DNA from 2 places in the Azotosporobacter soli genome. Region 2 is predicted to be linked to the other one. Evidence: riboswitches for the same ligand, from Rfam matches in the RefSeq annotation. Region 2 holds a riboswitch; the other holds the start of a gene.
The links. A riboswitch is a leader RNA that binds a small molecule or an ion and turns the genes downstream of it on or off. The one in region 2 is predicted to bind FMN.
Positions count from the first base shown of each region.

Region 1: it holds a riboswitch for FMN, as region 2 does, so the genes downstream of both, ribD (bifunctional diaminohydroxyphosphoribosylaminopyrimidine deaminase/5-amino-6-(5-phosphoribosylamino)uracil reductase RibD) here and ribB (3,4-dihydroxy-2-butanone-4-phosphate synthase) in region 2, are expected to answer to the same signal.

Region 1 is NZ_JAUAOA010000007.1:61,532-67,076, reverse strand. Features, by position in the region: gene rsgA (ribosome small subunit-dependent GTPase A) at 1-705, shown strand, start outside; gene rpe (ribulose-phosphate 3-epimerase) at 709-1,362, shown strand; FMN riboswitch at 1,407-1,537, shown strand; gene ribD (bifunctional diaminohydroxyphosphoribosylaminopyrimidine deaminase/5-amino-6-(5-phosphoribosylamino)uracil reductase RibD) at 1,684-2,817, shown strand; gene QTL79_RS08480 (riboflavin synthase) at 2,786-3,445, shown strand; gene QTL79_RS08475 (bifunctional 3,4-dihydroxy-2-butanone-4-phosphate synthase/GTP cyclohydrolase II) at 3,468-4,691, shown strand; gene ribH (6,7-dimethyl-8-ribityllumazine synthase) at 4,691-5,155, shown strand; gene hslO (Hsp33 family molecular chaperone HslO) at 5,305-5,545, shown strand, end outside.
Region 2 is NZ_JAUAOA010000012.1:18,182-23,726, forward strand. Features, by position in the region: gene QTL79_RS11350 (FtsK/SpoIIIE family DNA translocase) at 1-2,081, opposite strand, end outside; gene ribB (3,4-dihydroxy-2-butanone-4-phosphate synthase) at 2,270-2,911, opposite strand; FMN riboswitch at 2,988-3,134, opposite strand; gene QTL79_RS11360 (Nramp family divalent metal transporter) at 3,258-4,526, opposite strand; gene QTL79_RS11365 (magnesium transporter MgtE N-terminal domain-containing protein) at 4,526-5,545, opposite strand, start outside.

The DNA of each region.
Region 1 (5,545 bases), on a different contig from region 2:
ACGATCCTGCCGAGACGCAGCTTATTGAAACGACCATTGGTGGCTAATGTAGAACAAGTTATCTTGACCTTTGCCGCAGCCAGTCCGGATATCAGCAGACTGTTGCTCGACCGGTTTCTCGTATTGGCCGAAAGTTCGCAACTCGATATTGTGTTGTGCATCAATAAGAGTGAGTTAGGCTGTGCAAAAGAAATTGGTGCCTTGACGGAATGTTATCGACAGATCGGTTACAAAGTGATCGAAGTATCGGCGAAGACCGGACAAGGCCTGGAAGAATTGAGAAAGACGTTGAGCGGGCGCGTTAGCGTTTTTTCCGGTCCGTCCGGCGTCGGAAAATCTTCTTTGCTCAATGCGCTGCAGCCGGGTTTGAATCTTATGACTGGCGAAGTCAGCGATAAAATCGGTCGCGGAAAGCATACCACGCGTCATGCCGAATTGATGCCGCTGCAGGGCGGCGGCTTTGTCGTTGATACTCCGGGCTTCAGTTTGGCCGAAATCACCGATATTGCCCCAGATGAACTGCGGCACTGGTTTCGTGAGTTCGTTGAAGAGACGGCAGACTGCCGCTTTAGTTCCTGTTTGCACCTGCATGAACCGGCTTGCGGCGTCAAAAATGCAGTCGCGGCTGGAAAAATTGACGCACTTCGCTATGAAAACTATGTTGCCATTTGCAACGAAAATAAAGTGACAAAAAAGGGGTTTTGATTGATGAATAGGATTAAGATAGCTCCCTCGATTCTTTCAGCCGATTTTGCCTGTTTGGCGCAAGAAATCAAACGGATTGAAGCGGCAGGCGCTGACATGGTTCATATTGATATCATGGATGGGCATTTCGTTCCGAATCTTACGTTCGGTCCTCCGGTTATCGCGGCGCTGCGCGCGCATACGAAACTGGAGTTTGACGTTCATCTGATGGTGACGAATCCTGAAGCGTATATTGAACCCTTTGCAAAAGCCGGTGCCGATTGGATTACTTTTCATGCCGAAACGGCTCCGCATATGCACCGACTCGTACAACAGATTAAAGAACTTGGCGTCAAAGCTGGTGTAGCTCTGAATCCGGGTACTTCGCTTACGGCGCTCGATGAGGTGTTGGCGGAATTGGATATGGTTCTCATTATGAGCGTAAATCCTGGTTTTGGCGGACAAAAGTTTATTGAGGCTTCTGTTGATAAAATTATCCGATTGAAAAAGCGCATCGAAAATTGTGGTTCAAAAGCTGAAATTCAGGTCGACGGGGGCGTTAATTCGCAGACGGCCGTATTGGTAAAAAAAGCGGGTGCGACGATTCTCGTCGCTGGTTCGGCAGTTTATCAGGCGCCGGATATTGCGCAAGCCATTGATGCGATTAGAGGGGCTTGATTATTTATCTTGTTGCTGATAATATATATGTAAACAATTAAATAATGAGCCTTTGGGACGAGGTGAGAAAGAATTTCTTTCAATTCCTTACCGGCGGTAAAGCCCGCGAGCCAAATTTGGCTGATCTGGTGTGATTCCAGAGCCGACAGTATAGTCTGGATGGGAAAAGGTTAGCAACGGGAGTCTTAGAAAACTAAGACTTTGTGTTTCTTTGTCTTTTAAGGCTGTTAGCGGCGATTTACGCCATTAACAGCCTTTTTGCTAAAGTACCTTCTTCCTACATCGATATCCATAGAATGAAAGAGGCAAGGAGAGGGTCCTATGCAACCAGAATTTATGCATTTGGCTTTACAACTGGCAAAACTTGCCGAAGGACGGACGACGCCGAATCCGCTGGTAGGAGCTGTGATTGTGAAGGAAGGGCGTGTCGTTGGTCAAGGCTGGCATCGCAAAGCCGGAACCGCTCACGCAGAAATTCATGCACTTCGACAGGCGGGCGATTTAGCGCGCGGCGCGGATATCTACGTTACGTTGGAACCTTGTTCACACCGAGGTCGGACGGGTCCCTGCGCGAAAGCGTTGGCGGAGGCGGGCGTTAAGCGCGTGTTTGTTGCGATGCTGGATCCGAATCCCTTAGTGGCTGGTAAAGGTCTAGCTTATTTACGCCAGGCGGGGATTGAGGTGGTGGAAGGTGTCCTTGCTGCAGAAGCGGCCAGGCAAAACATTGTTTTTTTAAAGTGGATTAGTACCGGGTTGCCCTTCGTCAGCTTAAAAACGGCCATGTCGCTTGACGGCAAGGTAGCTGCGAAAACAGGGCACTCGCAGTGGATTACAGGAAGCGCAGCTAGGGAGAGGGTACATCATCTGAGAGATTGCCATGATGCGATCTTGACGGGAATCGGGACCGTGTTAAAAGATGATCCTCAATTGACGACCCGCTTGCCGCAGGGCGGAAAAAATCCCCTGAGGGTCATTGTCGACAGCCATGCACAGACGCCATTGACGGCAAAGGTCGTATGCGATGATTTGGCGCAGACGATCATTGCGGTGACAGAGGCTGCGCCGCCGGAGCGCATTGAAGCATTGCGCCAGGCGGGTGTCGAGGTCTGGCTGATCAAGGCCGATACGGCTGGACGAATTGATCTGCGGGCTCTTTTACAGCAATTAGGTAAAGCGCAGATTAGCAGCTTGTTGCTTGAAGGTGGTTCGAGGCTGAATGCTTCTTTCTGGGCGGATAATCTCGTGGATCGCGTCTATTGGTTTATTGCGCCGAAGGTCATCGGTGGGGATGCTGCACCGGGGCCGATTGGCGGAGTGGGACTAGAGCGTGTTCCCGATATGGCGGAACTCGAAGAGGTTGAAATAGAAAAAATAGCGGACGATATTTTAATTAGCGGCGATGTGAGCCGACGGGAGGGACGCGATGTTTACCGGACTTGTGGAAGAATTAGGTAGTGTCCAATCTGTCGAATCTGGCGCGCAGTCGGCCCGAATTACCGTCAGGGCAAAGGTTGTCGTTGACGATGTTAAAATGGGCGACAGCATTGCAGTGAATGGTACATGTTTGACGGTCGTGGCGTTTGGGGCAGATTGGTTTACGGCTGATGTTATGCCGGAAACGATGCGGCGCACGGTACTCGGCACTTTGCAAAATGGTGAGAAGGTCAATTTAGAACGGACGCTTCGGGTCGGGGATCGTCTGGGCGGGCATATCGTGAGCGGTCATATCGATGGAGTCGGCAGCATCCGCCGCAAGGAGCGAAATGACAATGCGATTGTGATTTCGATTGCAGCGCCTGAAGAAGTCATGCGCTATGTGGTGGAAAAGGGCTCAATTACGATCGACGGAATTAGTTTGACGATTGTGGCGCTAGGGCCGGACTGGTTCAGCGTGTCACTGATTCCTCATACGGCGGCGTTGACGACGCTCGGATACAAAGGCGTCGGCGGGAAAGTCAACTTGGAAGGCGATATTATCGGAAAGTATGTGGAAAAGTTGCTTTCTCGGACGGATGAGCAGGCGACGAAGCCGAATAAAAGCGGTTTGAATTTGGAACTGTTGCAGAAAAATGGATTCCTGTAACGAGAAAGAGGAGGCTGGCGTCATGAAATTCAATGCGATTGAAGATGCGATCAAGGATATCCACGATGGGAAAATTGTTATCGTGGTTGATGATGAGGACCGGGAAAATGAAGGGGACCTACTGATGGCGGCTGACCGTGTGACGCCGGAGGCCATTAACTTTATGGCTACCTACGGACGCGGATTGATTTGCATGCCCGTCATTGGTTCGCGCCTCGATGAACTAGGTATTGGTGCGATGGTCTGCGATAATACCGATTTGCATTGCACGGCATTTACCGTTTCGATTGACGGCAAAAACACGACGACCGGTATTTCCGCACATGAAAGGGCGGAAACGATTTTATCCGTATTGGATCCTAAAACGAAAGCGGAAGACCTGCGCCGCCCGGGACATGTTTTCCCGCTTCGCTATTGTGACGGAGGCGTGTTGCGCCGTGCGGGCCATACGGAAGCGTCTGTCGATCTGGCGAAGTTGGCCGGTCGCTATCCGGCGGGCGTTATTTGCGAAATCATGAGCGAGGACGGGACGATGGCCCGTGTGCCAGAACTTCTTGAATTTGCGGCTAAACACGGTTTAAAGATGATTACGATTGCCGATTTGATTAAATATCGTAAAAAGCATGACCCGAATGATAAAATTGTTTTGCGCGGTGCAGAAGCCAAGATGCCGACTAAATACGGAGATTTTAGGATTATTGGCTATGAGAGCACGCTAGACCATAAATGCCATGTGGCGATGGTGCATGGCGATGTGGCGGGGCAGGAAGATGTCCTGGTCAGGGTGCATTCAGAATGTTTGACGGGTGACGTTCTCGGTTCGCTTCGCTGTGACTGCGGAGACCAATTGCAGGCTGCTCTGCAGCGTATTGGGAAGGAGGGATGCGGCGTTCTCTTGTATATGCGCCAGGAGGGGCGAGGCATCGGCCTGGCTAATAAAATAAGAGCGTATGCACTCCAGGATCAAGGGAAAGACACGGTAGAAGCGAATGAGTTGCTTGGTTTTGCGCCGGATCTGCGCGATTATGGCATCGGCGCACAAATCTTGACTGATCTCGGCTTATCCAGTATTCGTCTGCTGACGAATAATCCGCGCAAACGGGCAGGGTTGGAAGGGTATGGTCTCACCATTACGGAGCGGGTGCCGCTTGAAATCAAGGCGAACCGCTTTAATCAACGCTATCTGTCGGTTAAGAAAGCAAAATTGGGTCATATGTTAAAACAATACGAGGGGGAAAATAAGTAATGCGAGTATATGAAGGTAAATTAACCGCCCAAGGAATGAAAGTAGGCATTATCGTAGCGAGATTCAATGAATTTATTACCAGTAAGCTGCTGGGCGGCGCTATGGACGCGCTGCAACGCCATGGCGTCGAAGGCGATGATATTGAGGTCGCTTGGGTTCCCGGCGCTTTTGAAATCCCCATGGTAGCCCAGGCGATGGCGCGCAGCGGCAAATACCAGGCGGTCATTTGTTTGGGAACCGTAATTCGCGGCGGTACGAGTCATTATGACTATGTCTGCGCCGAAGTCTCGAAAGGCGTTGCGCATGTCGGCATGGAAACGGGCGTGCCGACGATATTTGGCGTACTGACAACCGAAAACATTGAACAGGCGATTGAGCGCGCCGGAACTAAAGCAGGCAATAAAGGATTCGAAGCCGCCGTGGCTGCGATTGAAATGGCGAATCTCTTAGAGAGCATCGGCTAACACTTCGAGTGAAAAACGAGAACGGTTGAAAAAAAATTACTATTATATATAATAGTAATGAAAGAATATGCTGGCAGAGTTTAAAAGATAGGGCGGCAATCAGCCGCCCTATTGTGTTGTGTGCAAACTTTGCAGAGGAGGAGATGAATATGCACGATCATATCGTGAAGGGCGTTGCTGCCGGCAGCGTGAGGATTTTTGCCGCGGTGACGACGCAGTTAGTGGAAGAGGGGCGACGGCGGCACGATTGTTATCCGGTTGCGGCAGCTGCATTAGGTAGAACGATGACGGGCGCGCTTTTGCTCGCGGCTGACTTAAAGACGCAGGAACGAATCACGATTCGGATTGCCGGGGACGGGCCGATTGGCGAAGTGATTGCCGACGCCGATG
Region 2 (5,545 bases):
CAGACTTCCGCCTGATGTGCCGCACTCGAATTAGGATTTTCGCAGGTCGTAACGCCATCCACATACTCCGGCGGTTCACTTTGCGCTTTGATGTAATCGGTCAGTGCCTCAACCTCTCCGTCGGCAATGAATGCGCCTTGGACGCGCAGCGGCTTCGGCGTACCGATCGGATAGAGCAGCATATCGCCTTTGCCCAATAATTTTTCTGCACCGCCCATATCGAGGATGGTGCGTGAGTCGACCTGCGACGATACGGCGAAGGCGATGCGCGAAGGCACATTCGCTTTGATCAAGCCGGTAATAACGTCGACCGAAGGGCGCTGCGTCGCCAGAACCATATGAATGCCGGCGGCTCTCGCTTTTTGTGCCAGACGGATGATGGCATCTTCCACATCGACCGGCGAAACCATCATCAGATCCGCCAACTCATCGATAACGACCAGAATATACGGCATCTTCGTCCCGCTCGAACCGTCACCCACCGGGAACGCATCGATCTGTTCATTATAACGGCCGATGTCCCTGACGCCGGCCGCCGCAAACATTTCATAACGGCGATCCATCTCCACGACCGCCCAGCGAAGCGCAGCCGCTGCTTTTTTCGCCTCGGTCACAACCGGCGTCAGCAAATGAGGCAAGCCATTATAACTTGTAAGTTCAACCACCTTCGGGTCAATCAGGATAAATCGCACCTCATCCGGCGTCGCCCGAAAAAGGATGCTCGCCAACAGCGTGTTTACGCATACGCTTTTGCCGGAACCGGTCGAACCGGCCACCAAAAGATGCGGCATCTTGCCCAGATCAGTCGTGATGATATTGCCCGCGATATCCTTGCCCAGCGCGACGGTCAAATGCGACTTGGCGGTCAAAAAATTCGGATGGTCCAACACATCGCGCAGCGGCACGCTTGAAACCGTCTTATTCGGCACTTCGATGCCGATCGCAGCTTTGCCGGGAATCGGCGCCTCGATCCGCACGCCCGACGCCGCGAGACTGAGCGCGATGTCATCGGCAAGATTCACGATGCGGCTTACTTTTACGCCGGGCGCAGGCTCGAGTTCATAGCGCGTCACGGCCGGTCCCTGGCTCACATGCTTTATTTTCGCCTTGACGCCAAAACTTTCCAATGTTTCTTCCAGTGTTTTCGCGTTAGCCGCCACTTCCTTATCCTGTTTGCCGTCATTCTTGACGCTCGGCTTATTCAGAAGTGAGAGCGGCGGCAGCTGATACTGTCCCGGAACCGGCGTTGGTGCGGGATCAAGCAGTCCTGGCAACGGCGTCTCCTTGTTATTCGTCCGCTCCGGCGGCTTCACGTTTTCACGCGGCGCCGTTTGACGAACCTTTTGCGGCGGCGCTGCCGGTCTTTCCGGCGTACTGACGCGTTCCTCCAGCAGCGGCGCTTCGTATCGCTCGCTTTCTTTTTCCTCATGCAGCAGAAGCGGCACTTCTTTTACCGCCTCTGTCTCGCCTGCCAAACGACTGTTGCTGAAGAGGCGGTTAAATAGCGTCGGCGATTCGTATTCGCCTTTCTCCTGTTTGCCGGAACGGCCATGCGTGGTAAAACGCCAGTCTTTATCCTGATTATAAAAAGTTTCCGCCTTGCTATGAACGGATTCATAGGCGGTGGTTATGCCTTCCTGCGTCTTTTGTCCCGCTGCGCTCAACGTATGGTAGAGCGACCAGGTCGTCGCCAATAAGAGTCCCCAGACAGCCATCGCCAAAACCAGGACCATGCCGCCGTAAAAACCGACGACTTTGCGCAGAAGAAAGAGCACCATGCCGCCAATCAGGCCGCCGCCTTCGAGCAGGCTTTCCGGCAAGATTTCAGTCCCTTCGGCAACCAGAAAATGATGGAACAACGCCAGTACCGAAACATAAAATAATAACAGACCCCAAAAGCGGCTGCTGAAACGAATCGCCTGACCGCTTTTAATATACATGCCGCCGATCGCCATGATCAAGATCGGCACGACTACAGCGCCAATACCGAAGGCGTAAGAAAGAAATTTGCCTAAGTAGCGCCCGAGCACGCCGGTATTGCCGCCATATAAACTGATCAAACCGATAACGCCTAGCGCCATGAGAAACACACCGATTACTTCATAGCGTCTTCTTTCTTTATCCGTTGCTTTTGCCAATATTCATCACCCTGTGTTCCTTGCGTATTTTCTTCTAGTCATTATATCATATCCTACTATCTTCTCGCCATTAGACAGCAAAATAGACGGACCGCCTTCTTTTCTTAAGAAGCGATCCGTCCATTGCTGACTTACTTTTCTTCTATTGCTCTTCTATATTTTATTAAATCGGCCACCGACAGCAGCGGAAAAGCATGTCTTGCCGCAAACGCAGTGATTTCCGGCAGACGCGCCATTGAGCCATCCTGGTTTGTCAATTCGCATAAGACGCCAAACGGTCTCAGCCCGGCAAGCCGCATCAGATCGACGGTTGCTTCCGTATGTCCGGGCCGCTCCAGTACGCCGCCTTTTCTGGCACGAAGCGGAAAGACATGACCGGGACTGCAAAGGTCGCTATAGCAGGCGTCCTCTTTGATCGCCGCTTTGATCGTCGTCACCCGGTCAGCCGCCGATACGCCGGTCGTCACGCCCTGCGCCGCTTCAATCGATACGGTGAAATTCGTTTGAAAGGCGCTGGTGTTTTTTTCCGTCATCATCGGCAGCGCCAATCTTTCTACCTGCTCTTCAGGCAGGCAAAGGCAGACAATTCCGCTGCATTCGCGAATCAACATCGCCATTTCCGCAACACCAATCTTTTCGGCTGAAAAAATCAAATCGCCCTCATTTTCCCGTTCTTCATCATCGGTTACCAATACCCCTTTGCCCTCTTGCAAGGATGACAACGCATTGGTCACTCTTTTTTTCCATACGCTTTCTTCTTTTTTCTGATTCATCGTGATACGCCTCCTTTATTTAGGCGACTCATCCGAATCAAGGCACAGGAATATACAGTGATTTGGCAAAAGACTGTTTTATCCTCTTTCATCCGGACTATAACCGTCGGCTCTGGCTCAACCAGATCTGCTGCCATCTTGCGGTCTGCAAGAGCGCTTGCGGGCTCCCCGGCTATGCCGGGCTACCGCCGATAGGGAATTTCACCCTGCCCTGAGAATAAGTCTGCTTCTTTACTTTATCTTTCTGCCTATTTTTTTTCAATTACAGATGACTGCCACTCTTCTTACAATTGCCCATTACGCAAAAAAAAGATGGTCTCAATTAATTTGAGACCATCGGAGACTGTCAGAGAAGCGTTTTGATCCATTCCGCCGTTTCCGGAAAGAGCGTCGTAACCAACAACACCAACGTGAGCAGGATCAGGAATGTGGTGAAGACCCAGGTGATGGCGTTATAAGTCTTCGACGTGGCATGTTTGCCCATCAGATTCACATTGCTGGCGATCAAGACCATAAAGACCAAAATCGGCGGCAGCAATACGCCGTTGACGACCTGCGTCGTCAGCATGACCTGGTACAATGATAAATCCGGCCAAAGCACGATCGCCGCGCCCAGGACGATCATCACCGTATAAAGGCCGAAAAAGACCGGCGCCTCTTTATAATTCTTGCTGATCCCCTGTTCAAAGCCGAACGCTTCGCAGATCGCATACGAGGTGCTAAGCGGCAGAACAAACGCCGCCAGCATCGATGCGCCAAGTAAGCCTAAGGCAAAGAGGAAACTGGCGTACTTTCCCGCCAGCGGTTCCAGAGCAATTGCCGCATCCTTCGCCGTCTCTATCGTGATGCCGTTCGCGTACAGCGTCGCTGCCGTGGCGACCATGATGAAAAAGGCAATAAAGCCGGTAAAGAAAGAACCGATCATCACGTCCCAGCGCGTATAGCGGTATTCTTTCGCGGTGATGCCTTTGTCAACGACCGAAGACTGCACATAAAACTGTCCCCACGGCGTAATCGTCGTGCCGATGACGCCAACCGCAAGCAGAAGAAAGTCTACATCGCCGGAAAAGCTTGGCGTTACCGAAGCCTTTAAGACTTCCTGCCATGGCGGATCGACGATCACGCCCGACACCACATAGCTCAAAAAGACCAGGCAAAGAGCAAAGAACACTTTCTCCACGCGCTGATAATCCGCCTTCACCACCAGCCACCAGATCATCAGCGCCATACAGGGCACCGAGATGTACTTGGATATGCCGAACAGTTCAAAACTCGTGGCAATACCGGAAAACTCAGAGACCGTGGTGCCGATATTGGCGATCAGCAGGACGGACATCGCGAAAAACGTCCATTTCACACCGTACTGTTCACGGATCAGATCCGATAATCCTTTACCGGTGACCGCGCCGGTTCGCGCCGATATTTCCTGGGCAATAGCCAGACAAACGGTACTGACCAGCATCGTGAAAATTAATTGATAACCGTATTTTGCACCCGCCGCCGCATAGGTCGCAATGCCGCCGGCATCATTGTCGGCAAACGCCGTAACGATACCCGGCCCCATCACGCCCAGAAACATAGCCAAGCGGGGAAATTGTTTGCGCCAGCTTTTCATTACTGTTTCCACCCCCTACCAGAGCGCTTGCCGCTCAGCAGGTTCGAAAATATTTCCACCCGACTGCGATCCGACATCAAGATATCCATGACGTCATCGACCGTGATGATGCCCTGCAGGACATTTTCCTCATCGACGACCGGCAAGGCCAACAGGCTGTATTTATGTATTTTATCCGCCACGGTGGAGTGATCATCCTCAAAATGGACTGTGACGACTTTTTTATGCATGAAATCCGTCAGTCTTTTCTCGGGCGGCGTCAGGATTAATTCGCGCAGCGAACACACGCCAAGCAGATGTTCCTGCTCATCCGTGACGTAGAGATAATAGATCGTCTCGGCTTCCGGCGCCATACGACGCAATTCGTCGATCGCTTCCTGCGCCGTCAATTCAGGCGCAACCGCGATATATTCGGTCGTCATCAACGCTCCGGCCGTTTCATCGTCGTAGTCCATCAGTTCCTGGACTTCATCGGCCTCTTCCTTTTCCATCAGACTGAGAATTTCACGCGATTTTTCTTCCGGCAACTCGCCCAGAATATCGGCCGCTTCATCCGGCGGCAATTCTTCGAGCAGATCCGATGCCTTTTGCTGATCCATCTGCTCGATGATTTCTACCTGCGTCTCCAGTTCCATTTCAGCCAGCGCATCGGCTGCTTGTTGTTCATCCAAATTTTCCAGGAAACTGGCCCGCTTATTATAATCCATATCCTCAATCAAATCGGCGATATCCGCCGGATGCATCTGCCCCAGTTGTTCTTTTTCCCGCTTCAGTTGCAGATTGGACGTCCGGTTCTCGAGCGGATTTATATGCTGCCAGCCCAAGAGATTGTCGGCCCGGTTCTTCACTAAAAATTCAATGCCTAAACGACGGCATAGGCCTTTGAGCCCGATATCCACCGCCGTCAGCGCGACATGCGTTTGGCCTTGCGCGGTCGTAAACCACGAGAGCATGATATCATTGACCCGAACCAGTTTCGTCCCTTTTAAATCAATGATTTGCTTATCGAGCAACCATTT